3 regions of the Pararhodobacter zhoushanensis genome follow, and region 2 is predicted to be linked to each of the others. Evidence: riboswitches for the same ligand, from Rfam matches in the RefSeq annotation. Region 2 holds a riboswitch; each other region holds the start of a gene.

Region 1 (9,480 bases), 1.6 Mb from region 2:
CATCGCGGCGACCCGCCCGATGAGCGACGCGGAACGCGCGGCGGTGATCAGCGCCGATCATGCGGTCGCGGATACCAAGTTCGTGGTGAATTACTTCCGTTTCTCGCAGGACAACCGGCTGCTGTTTGGCGGCGGCGAGAGCTATGGCTACCGCTTTCCCGATGACATCGCGGCCAAGGTGCGCCGTCCGATGGAAGAGATTTTCCCGCAATTGCGCGGGATCGAGATCACCCACGCCTGGGGCGGGACGCTGGGCATTGCCTATAACCGCATGCCGCATTTCGCGCGGCTGGCGGGGAATGTGCTGACCGCGTCGGGCTTTTCCGGGCACGGGGTGGCGATGGGCACGCTGGGCGGCAAGCTGATGGCCGAGGCGATCGCCGGGCAGGCCGAGCGGTTCGATGTGATGGCCGCTGTGCCCAACCCGCAGTTTCCGGGCGGCGCCAGCCTGCGCTATCCGCTGATGGTGGCGGCGATGCTGTGGTTTTCGCTGCGCGACAAGCTGTAAAACCTGGGTGATTCGGGGCGGGTGCTGCGCGCCGCAAAGGTGTTTTGAGCGCCTGAGCGGAGCGGCGCCGATCGCGCAAAAGTTGCGTGCGCGGGCGAAAGCCACCGCGAATACGCTGTAAACCCGCTGTTTTGTGGCAATCGAGCCGCAGGGCAGGACGCTCAACAAGCCCTTGACCAGAATCAACTTTTCCGCGTCGAGGGCTGTCATTAGGACTCGGGACAGCTGCTTACACAACTGTCGGGGGACAGTGTGACCATCATACATCGTCGGACCTTGCTGTCCGGCCTCGGTGCGCTGGGCTTTGCCGCCTCGGCGCAGCTGGGGACTGTTACATCTGCCGTTGCGCAGACCGTGCCTGCCGTTCCGACAACGCCGATGCCTCGGCTGCGCCGGACGCATGAACTGGTCTCGCTCACGTCCGTTCACACGGATCGTCCGCGCGTGGCGCTGACGTTCGATGACGGCCCGCATCCGCAGAATACGCCGCATTTGCTGGATATTCTGGCCCGGTATCGCGTCAAGGCGACGTTCTACGTCATTGGCCAGAACGCCCGGCGGTATCCCGAGATCGTGCGCCGGATCGTGGCCGAGGGGCACGAACTGGGTAACCATACCTGGACGCATCCGGTGTTGTCGCGGCAGAGCGACAGCACCATCCTGACCGAGATTGACCGCACCCAGCAGATGATCTGGGACACGGTCGGTGCGGTTCCGGTCACCATGCGCCCGCCGTATGGATCGTTCACCCATCGGCAGATGCAGATGCTGTTTGATCAGCGCAATCTGTCGTCCGTGGTGTGGTCGGTCGATCCTGAGGATTGGCGACGCCCCGGCGTGTCCGTCGTGGCGCAGCGCATGATTCAGGGCGCGCGTCCGGGGGCGGTGATTCTGGCGCATGACATCCACGGACCGACCATCCGCGCGGTGCCCGCTGCCCTGGACGGTATTCTGGCGCGCGGGTTGCAGCCGGTGACCATGTCCGAACTGCTGGCCTGGCCGCATTGGGGGCCGCGCGGGTTGCGCTATGTCGGGCGGGCAACCACGCCGTATCAGGGCTGAAACAGCGATTTTTCTTGTGTATAAAAGGCGCGGCTCCAACGGGGCCGCGCCTTTTGCGTGGGCGGCCAAGCGAATAATGCACGGGCGAAGAAAATTTTCGCCTTTTGACATAAACGCTTCACAAACGAAGATTATCGCATCAAAGTGCTGAAATTCGCGCCCTTCCGGTTTTCCGGAGGGACGCGGTTTCCGCTTTTTTGAGCGCAATCAGAACCAACGTAACCAATGGGGTTCCCGATGTTGAAACACAGTCTCCTGGCCGCGACCGCACTGGCGCTCGTTGCGCCCGCCGCGCAGGCGCAGACCGAAATCCAGTGGTGGCACGCAATGGGCGGCCGTCTGGGCGAGCTGGTCGAAGAGATCGCCGCCAACTTCAACGCCAGCCAGTCCGATTACGTCGTCGTTCCCAGCTTCCGCGGCACCTATGCCGAGACGATGAACGGCGCGATCGCCGCGTTCCGCGCCGGTGAGCAGCCCGCCATCGTGCAGGTCTTCGAAGTCGGCACCGGTACGATGATGGCCGCCGAAGGCGCGATCTATCCGATCTATGAGCTGATGGAAGCCAATGATGTGGTCTTCGATCCGTCGGCCTATCTGCCGGCCGTCGTCGGCTATTATGCCGATCCCGATGGCAACATGCTGTCGTTCCCGTTCAACTCGTCGACGCCGATCCTGTATTACAACCGCGACGTGTTCGAGGCCGCCGGTCTGGACGCCGATACCCCGCCGGCCACCTGGGCTGACATGGAAGCCATGTCGCGCCAGATCGTCGAGTCGGGCGCGGCCACCTGTGGCTTCACCACCCGCTGGCCCAGCTGGGTTCAGCTGGAGAACTTCCTTGCCTATCACAACCTGCCGCTGGGCACCCAGCAAAACGGTTTCGCAGGCTTCGACACCGAGCTGGTGCTGAACCAGCATCCGGCGCTGATCCGGCATTGGGAAAATCTGGCCCGTTGGCAGTCCGAAGGCCTGTTCAGCTGGGCGGGCGGCGGCGCTGGCCCTGACGCGGGTGCCAAGTTCTATTCGGGCGAATGCGCGATGATGATGGAAAGCTCGGCCGGTCGTGCCGGGGTTCTGTCGAACGCCACGTTCAACGTCGGCTATGGCATGCAGCCGTATTACGCCGATGTCGAAGGCGCGCCGCAGAACTCGATCATCGGCGGGGCCACGCTGTGGGCGCTGACGGGTCACACCGACGAGGAATACACCGGCGTTGCCCAGTTCTTCGCCTTCCTGTCGCTGCCCGAGAACCAGGCCTGGTGGCACCAGAACACCGGCTACCTGCCGATCACGCAGGCCGCTTTCGAGCTGACCCAGTCGGAAGGTTACTATGACGCCAACCCCGGCGCCGACATCTCGATCCGTCAGATGAACCTGAACCCGCCGACCGAAAACTCGCGCGGTCTGCGTTTCGGGAATTTCGTTCAGATCCGCGACATCATCTCGGAAGAGATGGAAGCGATGATCATCGGTACGATCGGCGCCCAGCAAGCCGCGGACAACATCGTCGCGCGCGGCAACGATCTGCTGCGCGATTTCGAAGCGGCGACGCAGTAATCCGAACAGACCCTTGCCCGCCCGGTTCCTCAGGATCGGGCGGGTCCCTCTTTTTGCAGGACGACCGGCATGCAGACCAAGCGCATGACCTTCACCAACAGTCGCTGGCTGCCCTATGCGCTGCTGGCCCCGCAGGTGATCATCACGCTGATCTTCTTTGTCTGGCCCGCGAGCCAGGCCTTGTGGCAATCCATGTTGCGTCAGGACCCGTTCGGGCTGCGCACCACCTTCATCTGGTTTCGCAATTTCGAGCGTCTGTTTGCCGACCCGCATTATCTGGTGTCGATGAAAACGACGCTGATCTTTTCGGTGTCGACCACGCTGCTGGCCATGTCGGTGTCACTGCTGTTCGCGGTGATGGTGAACCGGATGATCCGCTCGCGCGATGGCTATGCGACGTTTCTGGTCTGGCCTTACGCTGTGGCCCCGGCGGTTGCCGGTGTGCTGTGGTGGTTCATCTTCAACCCGTCCATCGGCATCCTGCCCTATATGCTGGGCGGCATCGGGATCGAGTGGAACCACCGGCTGGAAAGCAGCCACGCGATGATTCTGGTGGTGATCGCCGCCGCGTGGAAGCAGATCAGCTATAACTTCCTGTTCTTCCTTGCCGGTCTGCAATCCATCCCGCAATCGCTGATCGAGGCGGCGGCGATTGATGGCGCCAGCCGGTCCAAGCGGTTCTGGACCATCGTGTTCCCGCTGCTGTCGCCGGCGACGTTCTTCCTGCTGGTGGTGAACATCGTCTACGCGATGTTCGACACGTTCGGCGTGATCCATGCCACGACCGAAGGCGGCCCTGCGCAGGCGACCAATATTCTGGTCTACAAGGTCTATCGCGACGGGTTCATCGGCAACAATCTCGGCTCGTCCGCAGCGCAATCGGTTGTGCTGATGGGGATCGTCATCGTCCTGACCGTGGTCCAGTTCCGCTGGATCGAGCGTCGGGTGAATTACTAAAGGCGCCGCATCATGGTAGAAAACGACCGCTGGGGCACGCTTCTTGCCCATCTCATCCTGATCATCGGCGTCGCCATCGTGGTGTTCCCGGTCTATGTGGCGCTGATCGCCTCGACCCACGCGCCGGGCACCTTCCTGCAGGGCGTCATGCCGTTGCTGCCCGGCAGCCACGCGATCGAGAACTATTCGACCGTGATCTTCGAGGGGCGCTCGAACGCCGGTGCGCCGCCTATTGGCCTGATGCTGTGGAACAGCTTCGTCATGGCGATGATGATCGCGGTGGGCAAGATTGCGATCTCGCTGCTCTCGGCCTTCGCCATCGTCTATTTCCGCTTCCGGTTCCGCATCTTCTTCTTCTGGATCATCTTCATCACCCTGATGCTGCCGGTCGAGGTGCGCATCGTGCCGACCTATCAGGTTGTCGCCAATCTGGGGATGCTCAACAGCTACTGGGGCCTGTCGATCCCGCTGATCGCCTCGGCCACGGCGACCTTCCTGTTCCGGCAGTTCTTCATGACCGTGCCCGAGGAAATGCTGGAAGCCGCGCGCGTTGATGGTGCCGGGCCGCTCAAGTTCTTCAAGGACATCCTGCTGCCCCTGTCGGTCACCAACATCGCCGCGATGTTTGTGATCATGTTCATCTATGGCTGGAACCAGTACCTCTGGCCGCTTCTGGTGACCAATGACGAGGCTTATTACACCGTCGTCATGGGCATTCAGCGCATGGTGACCGGAGCCGACAGCGAGCCCCTGTGGCATCTGGTGATGGCCACCGTCGTGCTGGCCGCGCTGCCGCCTATCCTGGTGATTTTGTTCATGCAACGGCTCTTTGTGAAGGGCCTGACCGAGACGGAGAAGTAATATGGCCCGCATCGTGCTTGATGGCCTGTCCAAGGTCTATCCCGGCGGCGTCCAGGCGGTGAGCGACGTCAGCCTCGACATCGCCGATGGCGAGATGATCGTGCTCGTCGGCCCCTCGGGCTGCGGCAAGTCCACGCTGCTGCGCATGGTCGCCGGGCTGGAGACGATCACCGGCGGGACTCTGACCATCGGCGACCGTGTGGTGAACGGTCTGGAGCCCGCGCAGCGTGACATCGCCATGGTGTTCCAGAACTACGCGCTCTACCCGCATATGACGGTTTACAACAACCTCGCCTACGGGCTGCGCAATCAGGGCGTGGACAAGGCCGAGATCGAGCGCCGGGTGCAGGAAGCAGCCGCGATGCTGCAGATCGGCGAGTATCTCGACCGCAAGCCGCGCAATCTGTCGGGCGGCCAGCGTCAGCGCGTGGCCATGGGGCGGGCGCTGGTGCGCGAACCGGCGGCGTTCCTGTTCGACGAGCCGCTGTCGAACCTCGACGCCAAGCTGCGCGTGCAGATGCGGGTTGAGATCCGGCAGTTGCAGAAACGGCTCAAGACCACCTCGCTCTATGTGACGCATGACCAGCTGGAAGCGCTGACCATGGCCGACCGGCTGGTGGTGCTGAACGGCGGCAAGATCGAGCAGGTCGGCACGCCGATGGAGCTGTACTCGCGCCCCGCGACGGTGTTTGTCGCCGGGTTCATCGGCTCTCCGGCGATGAACATGATCGACATGGCCTATCTGCGCGATAGCGGCATCGCCCCTCAGGCGCTGCCTTCGGGCACCGACCTGATCGGCGTGCGCCCGGACGAGCTGCTGCTGACCCCGCCCGCAGAGCCGCATCTGGCGCTGAACGGCACGGTGGTACTGCTGGAACCGGCCGGGGCCGAGAGCCACATCTACGTCACACTGGGCGGCAGCGACCAGCCGATCACCGTGCGTCTCTCTGGCCTGCCTGCCGTGACCGAAGGCGCGCCGATCACGCTTTATGCCGCGCTGGACGGGCTGCACCCGTTCAACAGCGCCAGCGGTCGGCGCACAGGGTGAGCGGGCAGGGGGGCCTCGGCCCCCCTCTGGCCGTTCCGGCCATTCACCCCCGAGGATATTTGAAGAGCAAAGAGGGGCGTTAAGCTTTCGTTAACCGCGCCTCATTTTCTGTCTGAAAATATCCTCCGGGAGCGTCCGGGAGGGTGGAAAACCCTCCCGGTTCCACAGCGCCGTTCAGAACACCGCTGCGACCTCGTACATCACCGGCTCGAAATGCGTGCACAGCGCCGCGATCTTGCGGTTGCGCTCGCGCATCTCGGTGGTGCGCAGCATGGCCTGAAAGTCGCCACGCTTTTCCCAGCGCGAATAGGTCGAGATCCGCGTCTGCGCGTCATTCACATGCAGCGCGCCGCCCAGAAATCCGGGCTGGTGGCGGATCACCGCCTCATAGGCGTCATTCAGCGCGTCAAGCACGTCGCTGCAGGTGCCGGGGGTCATCTCGAAGGTGGTGATGACGGTCTGGCCGTCGAAGTCCGGTGTGATGGCGATGGGCATGAAGAGCCTCCCTTTGCTGCGGTCATGGTGCCCCCTTGCGGTCGCTCTGCAAAGCTCTATCTTGCCCGCTACCTCGGGGTGCCGGCGCAATCCGGCTGAGATGTGGGCAACCACGGACCCGTTGAACCTGAACCGGTTAGGACCGGCGGAGGGAAGGTGACAGGATGATCCTCCACCCCGACCCTGCCCGTCGCAATGGAGGAATGATCATGACCCATCCGACCTTTGCCACGGGATTGCTTGCGGCTTGTGCGCTGGCAGTTCCCCTGATGGCAAACGCCCAGACACCCCAACTGCGGGTGCTCACCTATGACAGTTTCATCGCTGACTGGGGCCCCGGCCCGCAGATCGAGGCCGCGTTCGAGGCGACCTGCGGCTGCGATCTGGTGTTCGAGGCCGCCGGTGACGCCGCCGCGATGCTGGCGCGGCTGATGCTGGAGGGCGCGCGCAGCGACACCGACGTGGTTCTGGGGCTGGACACCAACCTGACCGCTGCCGCTGCCGAAGCCGGCCTGATCGCGCCGCATGGTCTGTCGCCGCAGCTGGATCTGCCGGTTGCCTGGGACGATCCCCTGTTCGTGCCCTTCGACTGGAGCTGGTTCGCCTTCGTCTATGACACCACCCGCGTCGCGACCCCGCCGCGCAGCTTTGCCGATCTGATCGACAGCGATCTGAGCGTGGTGATTCAGGACCCGCGTTCCTCGACCCCCGGTCTGGGCCTGCTGATGTGGGTCAAGGCGCTGTACGGCGATCAGGCCGGGGCGATCTGGCAGGGCCTCGCCCCGCGCATCCTGACCGTCACGCCGGGCTGGTCCGAGGCTTACGGCCTGTTCCTTGAGGGCGAGGCCGACATGGTGCTGAGCTATACCACCTCACCCGCCTATCACATCATCGCCGAGGGCGATGACACCAAGGCCGCCGCGCTGTTCGACGAGGGCCATTACATGCAGGTCGAGGTCGGCGGCGTTGTCGCGGGGACCGATCAGCCCGAACTGGCGGCGCAGTTTCTGGACTTCATGACCTCGGACGCCGCGCAGGCGCTGATCCCCGAAACCAACTGGATGTACCCTGCCGTGATGCCCGAGGGCGGTCTGGCCGAGGGGTTCGCGGCACTGCCGCGGCCCGAGGTGTCGATCCTGCTGCCCGCGGACGCGGCGCAGGCCTTGCGGGATCCCGCCCTTGCCGAGTGGCGGGATGCGCTGGCGCAGTGAGCCCTTCTGGTTGATCGGGGCCGCCGCGCTGGTCGCGGCGGTCCTTGTCGTGCTGAACCTTGGCGCTTTGGGTGCCGTGGTCTGGCGGGCCGAGGGCAGCGCCAGCTTGAGCAGCGCCGACTGGTCTGCGCTGCGCTTTACCGTGGTGCAGGCGGCGGTGTCGGCGCTGGTCTCGGTCGCGCTGGCGATCCCGGTGGCGCGCGCGCTGGCGCGGCGGCGCTTTGCCGGGCGCGGGGTGCTGATCGTGCTGATGGGCGCGCCGTTCATTCTGCCGGTGCTGGTGGCGGTGATCGGCCTGCTGGCCGTGCTGGGCCGCAACGGCATCGTCAACGAGGCACTGGTCTGGCTGGGTCTGCCGCGTTTCAGCATCTACGGCTTTCACGGCGTCATTCTGGCGCATGTGTTCTTCAACCTGCCGCTGTCGGTGCGCCTGCTGTTGCAGGGCTGGGCGCGGATCCCGGGAGAGCATCTGCGGCTGTCCTCGGCACTGGGGTTCGGCGCGGTCGCGCGGTGGCGGCATATCGAGGGGCCGATGCTGGCCCGCGTGGTGCCCGGCGCGCTGGCGGTGGTGTTTCTGATCTGCCTGACCTCGTTCGCGGTGGCGTTGACGCTGGGCGGCGGCCCGCGCGCGACGACGCTGGAGCTGGCGATTTACCAGGCCTTCCGTTTCGATTTCGATCTGGGGCGCGCGGCGCTGTTGGCGGCGGTGCAGGCGGGCGTCGGGTTGGCCGCGCTGCTGGCGCTGGCGCGGTTCACGCTGCCTGAGGGGGCGAGCACCGGCATGGACCGGGTGGCACCTGCGCCGCCCGGCGGGCTGGCCAAGGGGCTGGACGCGCTGGCGATTGCGCTGGCGGCGGCGTTCCTGCTCGCGCCGCTGGCGATGGTGGTGATCAAGGGGCTGCCTGCGGTGGTCGGTCTGCCTGCGGTGGTCTGGTGGGCCACGCTGCGGTCGCTGTTGGTGGCGGGGCTGTCGGTGGTGCTGCTGGCGGTGTTTGCGGCGACATTGACGGCGGCGTCGCTGTATCGCAAAGCGCCTGAGGCGTTGGGGATGGCGGCGCTGATCTCATCGCCGCTGGTCATCGGCACCGGGCTGTTCGTGTTGGCGAACCCGTGGATCGACCCGGCGCGGCTGGCGCTGCCGGTGACGGCACTGGTCAATGCGGCGATGGCGCTGCCCTTTGCCCTGCGCGCGCTGGTGCCTGCCGCGCGGCGGGCCGAGGCGGATTTCGCGCGGCTCTCGGCGGCGCTGGGGCTGAGCACGGCGGCACATTGGCGGCTGGTGCTGTGGCCGCGCCTGCGCCGCCCGGCGGGCTTTGCGCTGGGGCTGGGGGCGGCGCTGTCGCTGGGGGATCTGGGGGTGATCGTGCTGTTCGCGCAGACCGGGTCCGAGACCCTGCCCATGCAGATGCACCGGCTGATGGGGGCGTATCGCAGCGGCGAGTCGGCGGGGGCGGCGGTGCTGCTGCTGGCGCTGTCGCTGGGGGCCTTTGTGGCCGTGGAACGGATTGTCGGAGGGCGCGATGCTGGGGCTTGACGGGGTAGAGATCGTGCTGGGCAGCTTCCGCTTGGCGGCGGACCTGAGCGTGCCGCAGGGCGCGCGGATCGCCGTGATGGGGCCGTCGGGAGCGGGAAAATCGACGCTGATCGGCGCGGTAGCGGGGTTTGTGCCGCTGGCTGCCGGGGCGATCAGCTGGCAGGGCGCGCGGATTGACGGGCTGGCCCCGGCGCTGCGACCGCTGAGCATTCTGTTTCAGGACAACAACCTGCTGCCGCATCTGAGC
Region 2 (9,480 bases):
GTGCGCGCCAACGAGATCGCGACCGACTATGCCAACCGCCGCATGGCCTTTGGCAAGCAGCTGATTGACCATGAGGGCGTCGGCTTCATGCTGGCCGAGAACCTGCTGGACCTCAAGCAGGCCGAGCTGATGACCTATTGGTGTGCCGACGTGCTCGACACCGGGGCGGGCGGCACGGCGCAAAGCTCGATGGCCAAGGTGGCGGTGTCCGAGGCGCTGATGCGCATCGCGGATCGTTGCGTGCAGGTGATGGGCGGGCAGGGCGTGACCGGTGACACCATCGTCGAACAGGTGTTCCGCGAAATCCGCGCCTTCCGCATCTATGACGGCCCGACCGAGGTGCACAAATGGTCGCTGGCCAAGAAGATCAAGCGCGACTGGAAAAAAGCGCAAGAGGCATGACCCGCGCGGCCCCCGACGTTCAGGCGAATGCCGGGGCCGCGGTTTGTCGCGCTGGCCGTCGCGGCCATGAAAGCCTGCCGCTGGCTGACCGGGCCGCAGGGATCAAACATGCGGCCCAGTCCGGGCCGTCTTTCAGGAGGAACACCGATGGCCGAGGCCTATCTCGTCGAACTGGTCCGCACTGCGGGCGGGCGTCGCAAGGGCGCGCTGGCAAACTGGCACCCCGCCGATCTGGGCGCCGAGGTGATCGACGCGCTTGTCGCGCGCTCACGCATCGACCCGGTGGCGATTGACGATGTGATCGTCGGCTGCGTGACGCAGGCTGGCGAGCAGGCCTTTGCCTTTGGCCGCAACTGCGTGCTGGCCTCGGGCCTGCCCGAAAGCGTCCCGGCCGTGACGATTGACCGCCAGTGCGGCTCGTCCCAGCAGGCGGTCCAGTTTGCGGCGCAGGCCGTGATGTCGGGCACGCAGGATGTGGTGATCGCGATGGGCGTGGAATCCATGACCCGTGTGCCGATGTTCTCGAACCTGACCTTGCACAGCAAAGAGGGGCTTGGCATCGGCCCGTTCAGCGACCGGATCGCCAAACGCTTTGGCACCCGCGATTTCAGCCAGTTCAAGGGGGCGGAGATGATCGCGCAGAAGCACGGGTTTGACCGCGCGCAGCTTGACGCCTTCGCGCTGGAAAGCCACCGCCGTGCTGCTGCCGCGACCGACGCCGGGGCCTTTGCCGACGAGATCGTGCCGCTGGCCATCGACGGCGGGATGCACAGCCGCGACGAGGGGATCCGCGCCGACGCCTCGCTCGAGTCGATCGGCGCGGTCAGGCTGCTTGAGGAAGGCGGCATGATCACCGCCGCCAATGCCTCGCAGATCTGCGACGGGGCGGCGGGGGTGCTGGTGGTGTCGGAAGCTGCGCTCAAACGCTACAACCTGACGCCAAGGGCGCGGATCGTGACCATGACCGTCACCGGCGGTGATCCGGTGATCATGCTCGAAGAGCCGATCCCGGCAACGATCAAGGCCCTCAGGCGCGCGGGTCTGAGCATCGACGACATCGACCTTTACGAGGTCAACGAGGCCTTCGCCCCGGTGCCGATGGCCTGGCTCAAGATGCTTGACGCTGATCCGGCACAGCTGAACGTCAACGGCGGGGCCATCGCGCTGGGGCACCCGCTGGGTGCGTCCGGCGCGCGGCTGATGACCACGCTGGTCAACGCGCTGCACAAGCGGGGCAAGAAATACGGCTTGCAGACCATGTGCGAAGGTGGCGGTCTGGCGAATGTGACGATTGTGGAGGCGCTCTGAATGGCCCTGAAAACCAAGATCACCGAGATGCTCGGCATCCAGCATCCCATCGTGCAGGGCGGCATGATGTGGGTCGGCACCGCCGAGATGGCCTCGGCCGTGTCCAACGCGGGCGGGTTGGGCATCCTGACCGCGCTGACGCAACCGACCCCGGACGATCTGCGCCGCGAGATCGACCGCTGCCGCGCAATGACCGACAAGCCGTTCGGCGTGAACCTGACGCTGTTGCCCTCGGTCTCACCGCCGCCCTACGCCGAGTATCGCCGCGCGATCATCGACAGTGGCGTTACCATCGTGGAAACCGCAGGCTCGCGGCCGCAGGAGCATGTCGAAGAGTTCAAGTCGCATGGCCTGACCGTTCTGCACAAATGCACGTCGGTCCGGCATGCCGTGTCGGCGCAGCGCATGGGCGTCGATATCATCTCGATCGACGGGTTCGAATGCGCGGGCCATCCCGGTGAGGATGACGTGCCGGGGCTGGTCCTGATCCCCGCCGCAGCCGATCAGGTGACGGTGCCGATGCTGGCCTCGGGCGGGATCGGTGACGGGCGCGGGCTGGCGGCGGCGCTGGCGCTGGGTGCCGAGGGGGTCAACATGGGCACCCGCTTTTGCGCGACGGTCGAAGCACCGATCCATGATGACGTGAAGGCGATGCTGGTCAGCAACACCGAGCGCGACACCAACCTGATCTTCCGGGGCTTCAAGAACACCGGACGGGTCGCCAAGACAACGGTGTCGGACAGGGTGGTCGAGATCGGCACGCGCCCCGGCGCTGTGTTCGAGGATGTGCGTCCGATGGTGTCAGGCGCCAAGGGGCGGCAGGCGCTGACCACGGGCGATCTGGATGCCGGGCTGATCTGGGCCGGACAGATCCAGGGTCTGATCCACGATATCCCCACCTGTGCGGTCTTGTTGTCACGGATGGTGGCCGATGCTGAGGCGATCATTCGCGGCCGGATGGCCGGTTTCCTTGCCTGACCGACTGCCGCCGGTCCCCGATGGTCCGGCGGTTCTCATGCCAGCCCAGCACGCCGCTGCGGCGTGGTTCGGACGGGATGTCCGTCTCCTTTCGTGCCATGCGTGGCGGAACCCTGCCTGCGGACAGGCGCGGGGCCGGGTCAGGCTGCGTCACGCCGTCCGCGCTGACCAAGCTGCCGCGCGTGGTGTTCTGCGGCTACGTAATGGCACAGGCCATCGACAGCGCCCGGGCACGGCAGGTGTCGCTCTTCAACAGCAGCGTGCCACCGTCATCGCGCGTCTTTCGCGCGGTGACCTGCACCAGCCGGTCGCGCTGGCGGGCTCAAGGTAGCTCATCCCTTTGCTCGGCAAAGAGCGGATTGTCCGGCTGACCTGCCATGGGTCTGTCATCGAGCCACGACTCATGATGGTCCTTTGCGCCTCGTGGTGCGGGTTGAGCAATCGCCGGGCGCGCGGACCGCTCACCGCGCGCAGCGGGACGGACGATTGCGGCGGTCAGCCTGACGGCCAAAGGGCGTGGAAATGGTGGACCGGCCCGTGGCCGTGGCCCACGTCCAGCGCCTCGGCGGCGCCGAGGGCGGCGTGCAGATAGGCCTTGGCCTGCCGCACGCTCTCGACCATCCCGAGGCCGGGCAGCAGCGCCGTAATGGCCGAAGACAGCGTGCAACCGGTGCCGTGGTCATTGGTGGTGGTGATGCGGGGCGCGGCGAAAGCCGTCACGCTATCCGCGCCTGCCAGCAGGTCGGTGCTCTCCTTGCTTGCGGCCAGATGCCCGCCCTTCAGCAACACCCAGTCCGATCCCAGCGCCAGAAGTTCGGGCAGGGCGGTCTGCATGTCGTCGGCTGTCCAGTGATCGGGGCGACCCAGCAGCACGGCGGCTTCGGGCAGGTTCGGGGTGATCAGCGTCGCCAGCGGCACCAGCCGGTCGCGCACCGCGGCCACCGCCTCAGGGTCCAGCAGCGCGTGGCCGCTTTTGGCGACCATCACCGGATCCAGCACGATTCTGGCCACCTTGTGATGGCGCAGACGATCCGCCACGGCCTCGGCAATCCCGGCGTTGGCGATCATGCCGATCTTCACCGCGTCGATGCGCACATCCTCTAGCACCGCGTCGATCTGGTCGGCCACGAAGGCCGGGTCCAGCGCCACAAAGGACCGCACACCCTGCGTGTTCTGGGCCACGACGGCGGTGATCACCGAGCATGCATAGGCCCCCAGCGCCGAAAAGGCCTTGATATCGGCCTGAATTCCCGCGCCGCCGGACGGATCGGTGCCCGCGATGGTCAGGACATTGGCGATCATGGCGCGACCTCCGCCATCAGCGCTGCCGCCTGCGCGGCGACCGTGGCGACATCGCGGCTGAGCGGCAACGCGGCCAGACGGTCGAGAGCGACCCACCGCGCGTCGAGCGCGTCATCTGCGGCGACGGGTTCGCCCTGCGTCCACTGGCACAGCGCGGTGATCAGGATGAAATGATGGCGCAGGGCCTCGTCGTCACCCCGGTCCAGCGCATCCAGCGCGCCAAAGACGCGCAACACGCGGGCCGAGACGCCGGTTTCCTCGGTCAACTCGCGCAGGGCAGCATCGTGCAGCGTCTCGCCCCGCTCGATCTTGCCGCCGGGAAAGCCCCAAAGGCCCGCATCGGGCGGATTGGCGCGGCGCACAAGCAGGACGTCACCGTCGCGCACCACGACAGCAAGGATCGCGGCAATCGGGCGGTCGGGCAGGGGGGTGTCAGCATGGCGGCCTCGTCTTTTGAGGCCGGCAAAGGAGAGAGCGCGGCGGTCCCGTCCCTTCGCCGGCATGATCCGGATCAGGTTCAAAGGGTCACTGCGCTGTACCGTGCGATGCTGTCAGACTCTCAGCCCCCTGACGGGGCCCCCCTCGGTGACAGGGATGATATCAGGCTGCGCCCCGGGTTCAATGCTGGCTGGCGACGGGGCCGTGAAAACTTGCACCATACGTGTTGCATTATAAACAAGTTGCAATATAAACCGTGCCGAAGAGGAGTTTCCGATGGTCAAGATTATCTTTGTGTCAGCCTCAGGCGCGCGCACGGAACTGGACGTGTCCGAAGGCACCAGCATCATGCAGGCCGCTGTGCAGAACGGCGTTGACGGCGTGATCGGCGAATGCGGCGGGGCGGCGATGTGCGCGACCTGCCATGTCCATATCGACCCGGCCTTTGCCGACAAGGTGCAACCGATTGCCGATATCGAAGAGGCGATGCTGGACTGCGCGATGTCCCCGGTTGATGCGCGCAGCCGTCTGGGCTGTCAGATCGCGCTGGGGCCGGAACTGGACGGCGTGATCGTCCATCTGCCGCCGTCGCAATGACCGTTGCTGCGCTAGCGCCCGAGGGCCTCGCGGTCCACGGTGTCGATCTTGGACAGATTCTGGCGCATGCGCTCGAACATCGCGAACAGCGTGTCCAGTTCGGCCTCGTTGAACCCGTCCAGCAGCGCGGCCTCGCGCCGCAGCGCGATGGCGATGATGCGGTCGTGCAGCGCCGCGCCCGAGGGGGTCAGCCACAACAGCCGCTTGCGATCCACCAGTCGCGCGACGGCATGGCCCATCTCTTCCAGATGGCGGCTCGACCGGCTGACGATGGATTTGTTCATCGCGACCATCTCGACGATGCGCATGGCCTGAATGCCCGGCTCGTTGCGCAGGGCGGAGAGCACACGCCATTCGTTCAGACCGATGCCGAAGATCTCAAGGTAGAGCTGCGAGGCGCCCCAGGACAGGCTGTTGTTCAGGACGGACAGGTAATAGGGCGCATAGCGCTGGGCCGTAACCGACAGATCGCGGTCGGTGATGATGTCGGTCTCGGGCATCCGGCGTCTCCTGCGTTCAGAGGTCTTTAGCGGTGACTACGTTTAATTGCAAACCACGAGGGAGGGCACGTTGAAAAAGCTCATCAATGACGTGAAAGATGTCGTTCCACAGGCGCTGGCGGGTCTGGTTGCCACATCGAACGGCCTGCGCCTGATCGAAGGCACCACCATCGTGGTGCGCGCCGATCTGGACGCGGTGAAAGCGGCGGGCAAGGTTGCGCTGATCTCCGGCGGTGGCTCGGGTCATGAGCCGGCGCATGCGGGCTATGTCGGCGCGGGGATGCTGACAGCGGCGGTGGCGGGCGACGTGTTCGCTTCGCCCTCGACCGACGCCGTGCTGACGGCGATCCGCGCGGTGGCGGGGCCGGGAGGCGTGCTGCTGATCGTCAAGAACTACACCGGCGACCGGCTGAATTTCGGACTGGCCGCGCAGATCGCGCGCGGTGAGGGGATCGAGGCCGAAGTGCTGATCGTCGATGACGACGCGGCGCTGGGTTCGGCGGAAAAGACCGCCGGGCGGCGCGGGATCGCGGGCACGGTTCTGGTGCACAAGATCGTCGGCGCTGCGGCCGAGGCCGGTCTGTCGCTGGCCGAGGTCAAGGCGCGCGGCGAGGCGGCGGTCAAGGCCACCGGCTCGATGGGCGTGGCGCTGAGCCCGTGCACCGTGCCCGCCGCGGGCACCCCGAATTTCGAACTGGGCGCGGATGAGATCGAGATGGGGCTGGGCATCCATGGCGAATCCGGGCTGGCGCGCATCACCCTGCGCCCCTCGGCGCATCTGGCCGAGGATATGATCGACACCATCGCCGCCGACCGCCGTTTCAGCGCGGGCGACCGCGTGGCGCTGTTGGTCAACAATCTGGGCTCGACCCCGCCGATGGAGGTTTCCATCATCGCCGGCGACGCGCTCAACGCCTGTTCGCGGCTGGGGCTGGAGGTGTCGCGCGTCTGGGCGGGGACGTTCCTGACGGCGATCGACATGGCCGGGGTCTCGCTGTCGCTGATGGCGCTGGATGACGACCGGCTGGCGGCGCTGGACGCGCCCGCGTCGGCTCCGGCGTGGATGCTGCCGGGGTTGCGTGAGGGGCTGACGGTTCCCGCGCCTGCTGCGGTCGCAGATGTGGTGGCAGACGGGGCAGGGGAGCCTGCGGTGCTGGCCGCACTGCTCGCGGGATGCGCGGCGCTGATCAAGGCCGAGCCCGAACTGACGCGGATGGATCAGGTGGTCGGCGACGGCGACATCGGCCGCTCGCTGGCGGGCGGGGCCGAGGCGCTGATTGCCGAGAAAGCGACGCTGGCAGGCCTGTCGGGCGCGGCGTTCTGGCGGCATGTCGGCGCGGTGGTGCGGCGTTCGACCGGGGGCACCTCGGGGCCGCTGTATGCGATCCTTGCCTTTGGGGCGGCGAATGCGCTCGACACTGCCGAGGGTGACGCCGGCACGGTGCTGGCTGCCGCTTTCGCCAGCGGTGTCAAGGCCTTGTGCGATCTGGGCGGGGCTGAGCCGGGGGACCGGACGATGGTCGATGCGCTGGCACCTGCCCTGGGGGCGATGGCGGCTGGCGGCACCCCGTCCCAGCGTCTGCGCGCGGCGGCCAAGGCTGCCGAAAGCGGGGCCGAGGCGACAAGGCAGATGAAGCCGCGCCGGGGCCGGTCCAGCTATGTCGGCGACCGGGTGCTGGGCCATCCCGATCCGGGCGCGGTGGCGGTGGCGCTGTGGCTGAGTGCGGCCGCCAGCTAGATCGTTTCCAAAGATACAAGTCACTTGCAATATAAACCCGTTGCTAATTAAACTGTCCGTGTTCGGAGGAGAGCGCCCCATGACCAACAGCGATTCGCGAGATCGTCCCGTGCTGGATATCGACCCGTTCAGCCGCGAGAGCATGGATAATCCCATTGCTCTGGATGAAGCGATCCGCGCGGCGGGTCCGGTTGCCTGGGTGCCCAAATACGGCTTCTGGATCACCGGCCACGATGCTGTGGTGCGCGAAGTGTTCGAGGATTGGCGCCGCTTTTCCTCGGCCTTTGGCACCGGGCTGACCAATGTCGTGACCGAAGAGCCGTGGCGCAAGCCGTCGGTCATTCTGGAAGCCGATCCGCCCATCCACACCCCCAACCGCAAAGTGCTGGCCAAGGTTCTGTCCCCCGCCGCTTTGCGCAAGATGGCCGATGATTTCCGCGCCGAGGCTGACCGCATGGTCGATGCCCTGCTGGAGCACGACACGGTCGATCTGGCCAGCGATCTGGCCTTTGCTTTCCCGTTCAAGGTTTTGCCGGATGCAGCAGGCCTGCAGCCCTCGGGGCGGCACCATCTGATGCCCTATTCCACGTTGAATTTCAACGCGATGGGGCCAAAGAACGACCTGTACCACGCCGCCCGCAAGATCGTGGAAGAGCAAGGTACGTTTGAATATGTCGCGGCACAGATGGCCGAGGAAAACCTGCTTCCCGGCGGGTTCGGCGAGGAAATCTACAGCGCCGTACACCGGGGCGAGATCTCGAATGATGACGCAGGCATGCTGGTGCGTGCCTTCATTTCGGCCGGGATCGACACCACGGTCTTTGGCATCGGCATCGCCATCAAGGCGCTGATCGAGAACCCGGCGCAATGGGACAAGCTGCGCGCCGACCCCTCGCTGGCCCGTGCGGCCTTTGAAGAGGGGCTGCGCTGGTACGCGCCCAGCCCGGTGATCGGCCGCACGACCAGTGGTCCGACCGACCTGGCGGGCGTGCAGCTGGGCGGCGGCGAGAAGGTGATGATGTGGCTGGGCGCGGCCAACCGCGACCCTGCGCGCTGGGACGATCCCGACACCTATGACATCAGCCGCCGCACCGTGGGCCATCTGGCTTTTGGCACCGGCATTCACGGCTGCGTCGGCCAGATGGTCGCGCGGCTGGAAGCGGAATCCGTTCTGGGAGCCCTCGCGCGCAAGGTCGCGAAGATCGAGCTGATCGGCACCCCCGAGCGCGTCTACATCAACTGGCTGCGGGGGTATCACTCGCTTCCGGCCCGGCTGACGCCTGCGTAAGTTTTGACGAAATGCGTCCCTGATGGGCGCGATTTACTGGGAGGAGTAAATGATGACCATGACCAGAACCCTGACCCTGACGAGCGCGCTGACGCTGCTCGCCACCGGCGCGCTGGCGCAGACCCCGATCTACGGATCGTGGCCGCCCGCGTCGGATTACCTGAACACCGACACGCTGCCCGAAGCCTTCGCGATGATGTCGCAGGCCACCGGCGGCGCGCTGGAATGGGAGCTGATCGCCGGTGGCCAGTTGGCCGATGGCCGCGGCACGCTGGCGGCGGTGACCGATGACCTGATGCAGGCTGGCCTGCAGATCCCGGTCTATACGCCCGAGGCAATGCCCTCGTTCACGCTGCTCTATTCGGTCGTCGTGCCGGGCGATGACCCCATGGCTGTGGCTGCGGCAGCCGCCGAGACCGTCTTCCTGAACTGCCCGTCGTGCCTGCAGGAAGCGCGTGACAACAACGTGCTGCCGTTCGGTGGCTTCGCGTCGGCCTCGTACCGGCTGATGTGCACCTCGCCGGTGTCTTCGCTTGAGCAGATGTCGGGCCTGCGCATCCGCGCCACCGGCGGGTATGGCGAAATGGCGATCATGGGCGGCGGCACCCCGCTGTCGGTCACGCTGACCGAGGCCGTGGGCCTGCTGCAACGCGGCGGTCTGGATTGCCTGATGGCAACCCGCGAATGGCTGCAAACCTATGGCTACGGCGAATACGCCCGCTATGTCACCGATCTGCCGCTGGGCAACTCCAGCCCCGCCGTCGGCTTCCTGATGAACCGCGATCTGTTCATGGGTCTGTCGGCGGACGAGCAGCAGGCGATGATGCGGGCCTCGGCCTTCATCACCGCCAAGCATACGATCGGCAACTACGTGATCCGCGATCAGGAAAGCTTTGAGAACCAGCAAGAGGTCAATGGCGTCGAACTGG
Region 3 (9,480 bases), 860 kb from region 2:
AGGCCTGTCGTCGCAAACTCGCGCACACCGGGGGCCGAGGAATCCACAAGCCGCTGAACCTGCGCGAAGGTGTCCGCCGCCGATTGTCCGGCTGCCCGCAGGTTGGCCGAAATCCCCGGCAGATCGGCTGAAACCTGACCGACAGCCTGATTGACCCCTTCCACCGTCGCGCGCAGCTCCGTCATCAAGCCGTCGATATCCTCGTTCAGGAAACGGTCGGCGCCGGTGAAGGTGCTCTCGGCAGCGGCAAGGGTCCGCTCGCCCACGGCCAATGCGCTGTTGATGGCGCTCAGGGTCTGGTTGGCATCGCTGAAGGTGGTGGTGATCTGCGTCAGCGTGGCGCGCGCATCGGTCACGACACCGCCGACTCCGTCCGCCGCTGTGGTCAGTGTGGTGCCCAGATCGGCAATCACCGTGCGGGCGTTTTCGACCGCGGCCTGAACATTGGCGATGGTTGCGGGCAATTGCGTCTGCGTCACGGCGTTGACCGAGCGGATGGTCTGCGTGGCCTCGGCCACCGCGACCCGCGTTTCCGCCAGAAGCGGCGCGGCGTCGCTTTCGATCAACCCGTCGATGCGCGTGGCGACATCGGTGACCGATCCCGCGGTTGTCTCCAGTCCGGTCATCAGCGCCTCGGCCCGGGTGAACAGCGCCTGAAGCTCTTCCAGCCGCGCGGTCGCCGTCTGGCCGGTGGTGTCGAAGGTGGTCATCAGCCTGTCGGCGTCAGCACTCAGCGTTGCAAGCTGGGTGTTCAGATCGACCAGGGTGCTGCGAACGGTGGTGGTGACCGGGGTCAGATCTTCGGTGATATAGCGCTCGGCCTCGGCGACGGCGGCTTCGATCGACACGACGGCAACGGTGCCGTTGTCCACCAGAACGGTCGAGCGCGCGGCGAGTGTGGTGATGGATTCAAGCGTCTCGTCCGCCGTTGACAGAACCCCGGTCAGACTGGTGGTGAGCGTGTCCAGCGTTGTGTTGAACCGGTTTATTTGCTGCGCAAACTCGTCAACCGTTCCGGCGACGCCAGAGAAGCCTTGCAACGCGGTGGACAAGCCTTCGGACGCGGTTTCCGCATTCGTCAGGATCGCCTGAATACGCTGCTGGTTTTCGTCACTCAACAGCGCGCTGATCCCCTCCACCACACGCAGCGTCTCGTTGACCAGTTGCGGCCCGTCCTCGGACAGGGTTTGCAGGATCGAGCGCCCGGCGGTGATCTCGGGCACTGACTGGCGTGCGGTGGGAACCAGCAAGGGCTCGGTCGAGGTGCCCGCGCTGATGCCCACATAGGACACACCAGTGACCCCCTGCGATTCGATGGTGGCAACACTGTCAGCACGGACCGGCGTATCGGCGGCAATTTCCAGCCGCACGGTGATGCTGCCATCGTTGTCCGGCGACAGGCGCACCGCGACGACCTGACCAACCGGCAATCCGCTGAAGCGCACGTCAGACGCGTTGCTCAACCCCGACACCGAGTCAAAACGCACGTCGTAATAGGCGAACTGGCGGTCCAGCTCGACCTGTGCGAACCAGATAAAGAACCCCAGAAGCCCGACAATTCCGGCGATGGTGAACAGGCCGATAAGAACGTAATTGGCTTTCGTTTCCACTTAGTCGCCCTTCCCGGCAGTCTGGCTGTTGGCGTGGTCCAGTGCGGCGCGTGCGCGCGGACCGTGAAAATAACTGTGCACCCACGGATGATCGACGCTGAGCATTTCTTGCATCGTGCCGGTGACCAGAACCTTGCGTTCAGCCAGAACGGCGATCCTGTCGCAGATAGCATGTAGCGTATCCAGATCGTGAGTCACGAGGAATACGGTCAAGCCCAGCGATCGGCTGAGGCCCTTGATCAGCTGATCGAAATCTGCGGCACCAATCGGGTCAAGCCCTGCTGTGGGCTCGTCAAGAAACACGATATCGGGGTCCAGCGCCAAGGCCCGCGCCAGACCGGCCCGCTTGCGCATGCCGCCTGACAGCTCGGACGGGTATTTGTCGCCCGCCAGATAGGGCAGGCCGACCATCGAAATCTTCAGATCGGCCAAAGCCCGCACGGTTTCGCGTGACAGACCCGGCACGCTGCGCATCGGCACCTCGACGTTTTCGCGCACGGTCAGCGAGGAAAACAGCGCGCCGTCCTGAAACATCACGCCCCAGCGCGCCTCGATGGCTTTGCGCTGGTCTTCGGTCGCCGTGCTCAGGTCGGTGCCCAGCACGGTGATGGTGCCGGCAGCGGGCTGCTGCAATCCGGCGATGGTGCGCAGCAGCACCGATTTCCCGGTGCCGGAACCGCCGACCACACCCAGAATTTCGCCGCGCCAGACATCAAGGTCAAGAGCGTCATGCACCAGATGCGTGCCGAACTGGTTGCGCACGCCGCGCACCGTGATCACCGCATCCGAGGGGGCGTCAGTCATTGTCAGAACCCGATCTGTGCGAAGAAAATCGAAAACGCGGCATCGGCGACGATCACCGAGAAGATCGCCATCACCACGGCTTTCGAGGTCATCTGCCCCAGCGATTCCGCGTTGCTTTGCACCTGCATGCCCGACCGGCAGCCGATCACGCCGATGATCAGCGCAAAGACCGGGGCCTTGATCACACCGGCCAGAAAATGGCTGACATCCGTGCCTTCGACCAGCCGGGTCCGGAACATGGCAGGCGAGATGCCCAGCTCGACCCATGCCATCAGCGCGCCGCCGAATAGCCCGGCGATATCGGCGATCAGGCCAAGGATCGGCAGCATCAGCAACAGCGCCAGAATGCGCGGCACGAACAGCGTCATGCCGGGGTCCAGCCCCAGCGTGCGCATCGCGTCGATCTCTTCGCGCATCTTCATCGAGCCGATGGCGGCGGTGAAGGCCGAGGCCGTGCGACCGGCCACGATGATCGAGGTCAGCAGAATGCCCAGCTCGCGCAGGATGGACACGGCGATCAGGTCGACGACAAACACCTCGGCCCCGAACTGCCGCAGCTGCGAGGCACCCTGAAACGCCAGAACCACGCCGATCAGAAACGCCATGAGGGCGACGATGGGAACCGCCTTGAGCCCGACTTCTTCGCAATGATGCACCAGTGCCGTCAGGCGGAATTCACGCGGGTGGCGGAAGGCGCGGGCAAGCCGCGCCAGAAACATGCCGAAATACCCCAACAGGCTGAGCAGCAGGCTGACGCCGCCAACCACCGCCGCGCCGATCCCGGCAACCAGATCGGCAAGGGTCTTGCGCTCGGCGCTCGCGGCCTCGGGGTGTGGCATCGCTTTTTCGACGCTGTCGAGAAAGCTCTGGGCTTCGGGCGCAAGGCCGCGAACCTCGAACCCGGCACCGCGCGCGGTGATCTTTTCCCTGAGCGTCGTCACGAGCCATGCACCGGCTGTGTCCAGCCGCGTGACCTGCGTCAGATCGAGCGACACATCCGGCCCTTCGGGAAGGTTGGCAAGCTGCGTCTGGACCGCGCTGAGCGAATAGATCGTGACCTGCCCGCGGATTGCCACCGTGGTGGACGCAGGCTCGGCGACGACAGTAATCTCGGGGGCAAGGTCTGGCGGCACCGTCATGAACTCCGTTCAAGCGCATTTTGCTTGAGGTTACAAGGATAGCGCGGCTGATCTGATAGAACAGAGCCCGGCGAGAGAGTAAAGCCAAGGTGCACCACCCCTTGGACAGATTGTGATCGCCATGCCTGCAACTGCGGCATTGTGTGCGGGGCGACTTGTCGGCACCATAGGCGAAAATGAAAAAATGGTGGGCAGAGTGATGCAGATGAACAGACGCCTCTTTGGTCTGGGGCTGGGCAGCCTTGGGTTGGCGGCTTGCTCGCGGTCGGTGACAGCGCGCATGAGTACGGCCGAACCAGAGGGCCTTCCCGCCGACCTTTTGCCCGCGTCCAACCGGGCCTATGACGCCTGGGTGGTGTCGTTCCGTGAGCGGGCGATGGGGCAGGGGATCACCAGCGCCACCCTGAACACGGCGTTTCAGGGGGCAGGCTTTTTGCCCGGCGTGGTGACGCGCGATCAGAACCAGACCGAATTCCGCCGCACGCTTGAGGATTACCTCGCCATCGCCGCCTCGGATGAACGGGTCGAGAAGGGCCGCGCCGCCTATGCCCGCCATCGCCGGACGCTGTTTGCGATCGAAGAGAATACCGGCGTCGATGCCAAGATCGTCACGGCAATCTGGGGGCTGGAAAGCTATTACGGCGAACGTCAGGGGCTGATCCCGGTGATCTCGGCCACCTCGACGCTGGCGTTTGAGGGAAGACGTGGGCGGTATTTCGAGCGCGAGCTTATTGCCGCGCTCAGGATCGTGCAGAACGGCGACATTCAGGCCAGCCGGATGACCGGCAGTTGGGCCGGGGCGATGGGGCACACGCAGTGCATGCCCACGGTCTTTCAGGAATACGCGGTGGATTTCACCGGCGACGGCCGGCGCGACATCTGGTCCGAGGATCCCTCGGACGCCTTGGCGACGACAGCGGCCTATCTGGAACGTCACGGCTGGGTCCGGGGCATGAGCTGGGGACGCGAGCTGGTCAGCGGATCGCCCAGCGGCACGGTGATCCAACCGCAGGCGGGTGGGCCGCAGTTCGACACCACGCGCAATTTCCGGGTGATCAAGCGCTATAACCCGTCGGAAGCCTATGCGCTGGGGGTCGGGCATCTGGCCGACCGGATCGGCGGCGCCGGGCCGCTGCGTGGCAGCTTCCCGCCCGATGCCAATGGCCTGACCAAGAACGACCGCATCGCCCTGCAAGAGCGCCTCACCGCGCGCGGCTTCGACACGCAGGGCGCGGACGGCGTGATCGGGTCGAACACCGAAAGCGCGATCAGCGCCTATCAGGCCAGCCGTGGCTTGCCGGTCACCGGAACCCCGTCACAAGCGCTGCTGCAAAGCCTGCGCTGAGGGGAGAAAACCACAGCGGGACAAAACCCCGCCTGCCAACCAGAAGGGAATGACCATGCGCCTTGTCTCAGCCAGTTTCCTGCTGCTCTGCGGCTCGGCCTTGGCCGCCCATGCCCAGCAAGCCGCCGATACCGTGGCCCCGGAAGCGGCGACCTCTGCCGGGGTCTGGGCGCTTGGCGAGGCGTCGCAGGCCGCGCTGGCAACACGGGATGCGGGGCTGCCGGTGACAGCCGAGCACTGGATGGTCGCCGTCGCCAATCCGCTGGCGGCTGAGGCCGGGGCAGGCGTCCTGGCCGCCGGTGGTACGGCGGCCGATGCGATGGTGGCGGTGCAGACGGTGCTCGGACTGGTCGAGCCGCAAAGCTCGGGGCTGGGCGGCGGCGCGTTTCTGGTCTGGTATGATGCGCAAACCGGCGCACTGACCACGCTCGACGGGCGCGAACGCGCGCCGCTTGCCGCCGATCCGACGCTGTTTCAGGTCGATGGCGCGGCCATGGGGTTCTGGGATGCGGTGGTCGGCGGGCGCTCGGTCGGTGTGCCGGGCACGCCCGCGCTGATGCAGATGGCGCATGACCGTTGGGGACGGGCCGACTGGTCGGATCTGTTCACGCCCGCGATCACGCTGGCCGAGGACGGCTTTGCCGTCTCGCCGCGCATGGCCGAGTCCATTGCCGCCGATGCCGAACGCCTGTCGCGCTTTGCCCCGACCGCTGATTATTTCCTGCCCGGCGGGGTGCCGCTTGCGGCAGGCGCGATGCTGACCAACCCGGCCTATGCCGCGACCCTTCGGGCTTTGGCGGCTCAGGGTGCTGGCGTCTTCTATCACGGTGACATCGCGCAAGGCATTGTCGATACAGTGCAAAACGCGCCGGGCAATCCGGGTCGGCTGGCGATGATCGACCTCGCCGCCTATGAGGCGGTCGAACGGCCCGCCGTTTGCGCTGCGTATCGCAGCTATGAGGTCTGCGGCATGGGGCCGCCCTCGTCGGGGGCGCTGACCGTCGGGCAGATCCTCGGACAGCTCAGCCATTTTGATCTGGCCGCGATGGGCCCGGGCGATCCGCAGACCTGGCGGTTGATCGGCGATGCCTCGCGTCAGGCCTTCGCCGACCGGGAACGCTATATGGCCGACCCCGATTATGTGCCGGTGCCGACCGCTGGGCTTGTCGATCCTGCCTATCTGTCGTCGCGGGCCGAGGCGTTGCGGGGTGATCGGGCGTTGGAGAGCGTCGAGGCCGGAATGCCGGTGTTCGAGCACGCGCTGAACTGGGCGGATAACGTGCCGATCGAAATGCCTGCCACCAGCCATATCTCCATCGTTGATGCCTATGGCAACGCGCTGTCGATGACGACCACCATCGAGAACGGCTTCGGCTCTCGCCTGATGGCGCCGGGCGGGTTTTTGCTCAACAACGAGCTGACGGATTTCTCGTTCCGCAGCCATGACAACGGCGTGCCGATTGCCAACCGGGTCGAGCCGGGCAAGCGGCCCCGGTCGTCGATGGCGCCAACCATCGTGATGCAGGACGGCGCACCGGTTCTGGTCATCGGCTCGCCGGGCGGCAGCCAGATCATCGGCTACGTCGCGCAGGCGATCATCGGGTTTCTGGATTGGAATATGAACGTGCAGGAAGCCGTCGACATGGCGCATGCGGTGAACCGCTTTGGCCGCTATGATCTGGAAGAAGGCACCGTCGCGGCAGATTTTGCCGGTGCGCTGAGCGAGCTTGGTTACGCGGTGCAGGTGGGGGCGATGACCTCTGGCCTGCAGGCAATCGAGATCACGCCCGACGGTCTGTCGGGCGGCGCGGACCGCCGCCGCGAGGGGATCGCGCTGGGAGGATAGCGGCGCGCACCACGCGACTCTGGCGTGCTTTTGTGCGCCTGAATCTTTCCTAATGCCATGAAAAACAAAAGGTAAATCTGCTTCTGTGGCGGGAAGACGCATGACCCTGCCAAGACCGCACACGGCACATTGACAAGCCTTGGGCCTTTGGCGCAGGTTGGGCGCACTCACCCGGGGGGTCTCGACAAGAGGCTGAGATACTGATCGTGCCGCAAGGCGCAGCGCAGTGACCCGATGAACCTGATCCAGTTCATACTGGCGTAGGGATGGTGCACCGGCTGCGCGGCTCTTGCCGATACGTCACAGGCGTATTCCGTTCAGCCTTTCTCCATTCGACGCGGAACTGGGTCTCCAACGCTTTGAGCACTGGAGGCTCTGACCGATGAAAGACCTTACCCCCCGCGTGACGACGGGTCCGCTGCCCGCATCGCGCCGCGTCTGGCACGCGGGCGTTCTTCACCCGCAGATCCGCGTCCCGATGCGCGAGATTGACCTGCACCCCAGCGCGGGCGAACCACCCGTGACGGTCTATGACAGCTCGGGCCCCTATACCGATCCGGCGTTGGACATTGCGATTGATGGGGGTCTTGCGCGCATCCGGGAGGCTTGGGTCGCCGCGCGCGGCGATACCGAAAGCTATGAGGGCCGCCATGTCCGGCCTGAGGATAACGGCTTGGCTGAGGGCGCGCGGCTGGTGCCCGAATTCCCCGTCCGCCACGCCCCGCGCCGGGCGACCGGGGGCCGGTCTGTCACCCAGATCGCCTATGCCCGCGCCGGGATCGTCACGCCTGAGATGGAGTTCGTCGCGATCCGCGAGAATATGGGCCGCAAGGCGGCCAAACAGGCGCTGCTGCGCGATGGCGAGAGCTTCGGCGCTGACATCCCCGATTACATCACGCCTGAATTCGTGCGGGACGAAGTGGCGCGGGGCCGGGCGATCATCCCGGCCAACATCAACCACCCCGAGGCCGAGCCGATGGCCATCGGGCGCAATTTTCTGGTCAAGATCAACGCCAATATCGGCAACTCTGCCGTCACCTCGTCGATGGAGGAGGAGGTCGAAAAGATGGTCTGGGCCACCCGCTGGGGGGCCGATACCGTCATGGACCTGTCGACGGGCCGCAACATCCACAACATCCGCGACTGGATCCTGCGCAACAGCCCCGTGCCTATCGGCACCGTGCCGCTCTATCAGGCGCTGGAAAAGGTGAACGGCATTGCCGAGGATCTGACGTGGGAGGTGTACCGCGACACGCTGATCGAGCAGGCCGAGCAGGGGGTGGATTATTTCACCATCCACGCCGGTGTGCGCCTGCACATGATCCCGATGACGGTGAACCGGGTGACCGGGATCGTCAGCCGCGGCGGCTCGATCATGGCCAAATGGTGCCTGCACCACCACCGCGAGAGCTTTCTGTACGAGCATTTCGACGAGATCTGCGACATCGCGCGGGCCTATGACGTGTCGTTCAGCCTTGGCGACGGGCTGCGCCCCGGTTCCATCGCCGATGCCAATGATCAGGCGCAATTCGCCGAGCTGGAGACGCTGGGCGAGTTGACGCAGATTGCCTGGGCCAAAGACTGTCAGGTGATGATCGAAGGCCCCGGCCATGTGCCGATGCACAAGATCAAGGCCAATATGGACAAGCAGCTTGCGGTCTGCGGCGAGGCGCCGTTCTACACCCTCGGGCCGCTGACCACCGATATCGCGCCGGGCTATGACCACATCACCAGCGGTATTGGTGCTGCGATGATCGGCTGGTTCGGCTGTGCCATGCTGTGCTACGTCACGCCCAAGGAACATCTGGGCCTGCCCGACCGCGACGACGTGAAAACCGGCGTGATCACCTACAAGATCGCCGCCCACGCAGCCGATCTGGCCAAAGGCCACCCCGCCGCGCAGATCCGCGACGACGCGCTGAGCCGCGCGCGGTTCGAGTTCCGCTGGGAGGATCAGTTCAACCTGTCGCTCGACCCCGATACCGCGCGCTCGATGCATGACGAGACCCTGCCGAAAGAGGCGCACAAGACCGCGCATTTCTGCTCGATGTGCGGGCCGAAGTTCTGCTCGATGCGCATTTCTCACGACATCCGCGCCGAGGCGCAAAAAGAAGGCATGGCCAGAATGGCCGAGAAATTCCGCGCAGGCGGGGATCTGTATATGCCGCTGGAGGACACGAAATGAGCCAATCACCCGGAACCCTGCTGGCCGCCCTGCGTGCCGAACCGCCGCTGGTGCAATGCATCACCAATTATGTCGCGATGAACATCGCCGCCAATGTACTGCTGGCGGCGGGGGCGTCGCCGGCGATGGTCTCGGACGCCGAGGAAGCGGGCGAGTTCGCGCAGATCGCGGGGGCGTTGACGGTGAACATCGGCACGCTGTCGATGCCCTTTGTCGACGGGATGCGCGCCGCGATTGGTGGCGCACAGCAGGCCAAGCGGCCTTGGGTGCTGGACCCGGTCGCCTGTCAGGCCACCGCCCTGCGCCGCCGGGTTGCCGCCGAGCTGGTGGCGCTGCGGCCGACGATCATCCGCGGCAATGCCTCGGAAATCCTGTCGCTGGTGGGTGAGGCCAGCCGGGGGCAGGGCGTCGATGGCCGCGATGCCGTCGCTGCCGCCGAGGACGGCGCGCGCAGGCTGGCACAGCAGACCGGCGGCGTGGTGGCCGTCACGGGCGCGGTGGACTTTGTGACGGACGGCACCCGCGCTGTTCGGATCAAAGGCGGCTCGCTG

Evidence for each region. Region 2 has a riboswitch for thiamine pyrophosphate ahead of OKW52_RS08710 (NUDIX hydrolase). Riboswitches for the same ligand answer to the same signal wherever they lie in the genome.
Region 1: linked by a shared signal. The riboswitch ahead of thiB (thiamine ABC transporter substrate binding subunit) and the one ahead of OKW52_RS08710 (NUDIX hydrolase) in region 2 are both predicted to bind thiamine pyrophosphate.
Region 3: linked by a shared signal. The riboswitch ahead of thiC (phosphomethylpyrimidine synthase ThiC) and the one ahead of OKW52_RS08710 (NUDIX hydrolase) in region 2 are both predicted to bind thiamine pyrophosphate.

Annotation. Positions count from the first base shown of each region.
Region 1 is NZ_JAPDFL010000001.1:179,569-189,048, reverse strand. Features, by position in the region: gene OKW52_RS00935 (NAD(P)/FAD-dependent oxidoreductase) at 1-508, shown strand, start outside; gene OKW52_RS00930 (polysaccharide deacetylase family protein) at 761-1,570, shown strand; gene ugpB (sn-glycerol-3-phosphate ABC transporter substrate-binding protein UgpB) at 1,808-3,127, shown strand; gene ugpA (sn-glycerol-3-phosphate ABC transporter permease UgpA) at 3,197-4,084, shown strand; gene ugpE (sn-glycerol-3-phosphate ABC transporter permease UgpE) at 4,097-4,945, shown strand; gene ugpC (sn-glycerol-3-phosphate ABC transporter ATP-binding protein UgpC) at 4,947-5,993, shown strand; gene OKW52_RS00905 (antibiotic biosynthesis monooxygenase family protein) at 6,168-6,488, opposite strand; TPP riboswitch at 6,553-6,659, shown strand; gene thiB (thiamine ABC transporter substrate binding subunit) at 6,698-7,699, shown strand; gene OKW52_RS00895 (ABC transporter permease family protein) at 7,683-9,233, shown strand; gene OKW52_RS00890 (thiamine ABC transporter ATP-binding protein) at 9,220-9,480, shown strand, end outside.
Region 2 is NZ_JAPDFL010000001.1:1,747,577-1,757,056, forward strand. Features, by position in the region: gene OKW52_RS08690 (acyl-CoA dehydrogenase family protein) at 1-402, shown strand, start outside; gene OKW52_RS08695 (acetyl-CoA C-acetyltransferase) at 550-1,710, shown strand; gene OKW52_RS08700 (NAD(P)H-dependent flavin oxidoreductase) at 1,711-2,688, shown strand; gene thiD (bifunctional hydroxymethylpyrimidine kinase/phosphomethylpyrimidine kinase) at 3,184-3,990, opposite strand; gene OKW52_RS08710 (NUDIX hydrolase) at 3,987-4,493, opposite strand; TPP riboswitch at 4,462-4,583, opposite strand; gene OKW52_RS08715 (2Fe-2S iron-sulfur cluster-binding protein) at 4,705-5,025, shown strand; gene OKW52_RS08720 (MarR family winged helix-turn-helix transcriptional regulator) at 5,037-5,525, opposite strand; gene OKW52_RS08725 (dihydroxyacetone kinase family protein) at 5,596-7,263, shown strand; gene OKW52_RS08730 (cytochrome P450) at 7,343-8,551, shown strand; gene OKW52_RS08735 (type 2 periplasmic-binding domain-containing protein) at 8,604-9,480, shown strand, end outside.
Region 3 is NZ_JAPDFL010000001.1:2,608,618-2,618,097, forward strand. Features, by position in the region: gene OKW52_RS13085 (MlaD family protein) at 1-1,610, opposite strand, end outside; gene OKW52_RS13090 (ABC transporter ATP-binding protein) at 1,611-2,414, opposite strand; gene OKW52_RS13095 (ABC transporter permease) at 2,417-3,553, opposite strand; gene OKW52_RS13100 (lytic murein transglycosylase) at 3,753-4,898, shown strand; gene ggt (gamma-glutamyltransferase) at 4,948-6,744, shown strand; TPP riboswitch at 6,907-7,029, shown strand; gene thiC (phosphomethylpyrimidine synthase ThiC) at 7,127-8,929, shown strand; gene thiM (hydroxyethylthiazole kinase) at 8,926-9,480, shown strand, end outside.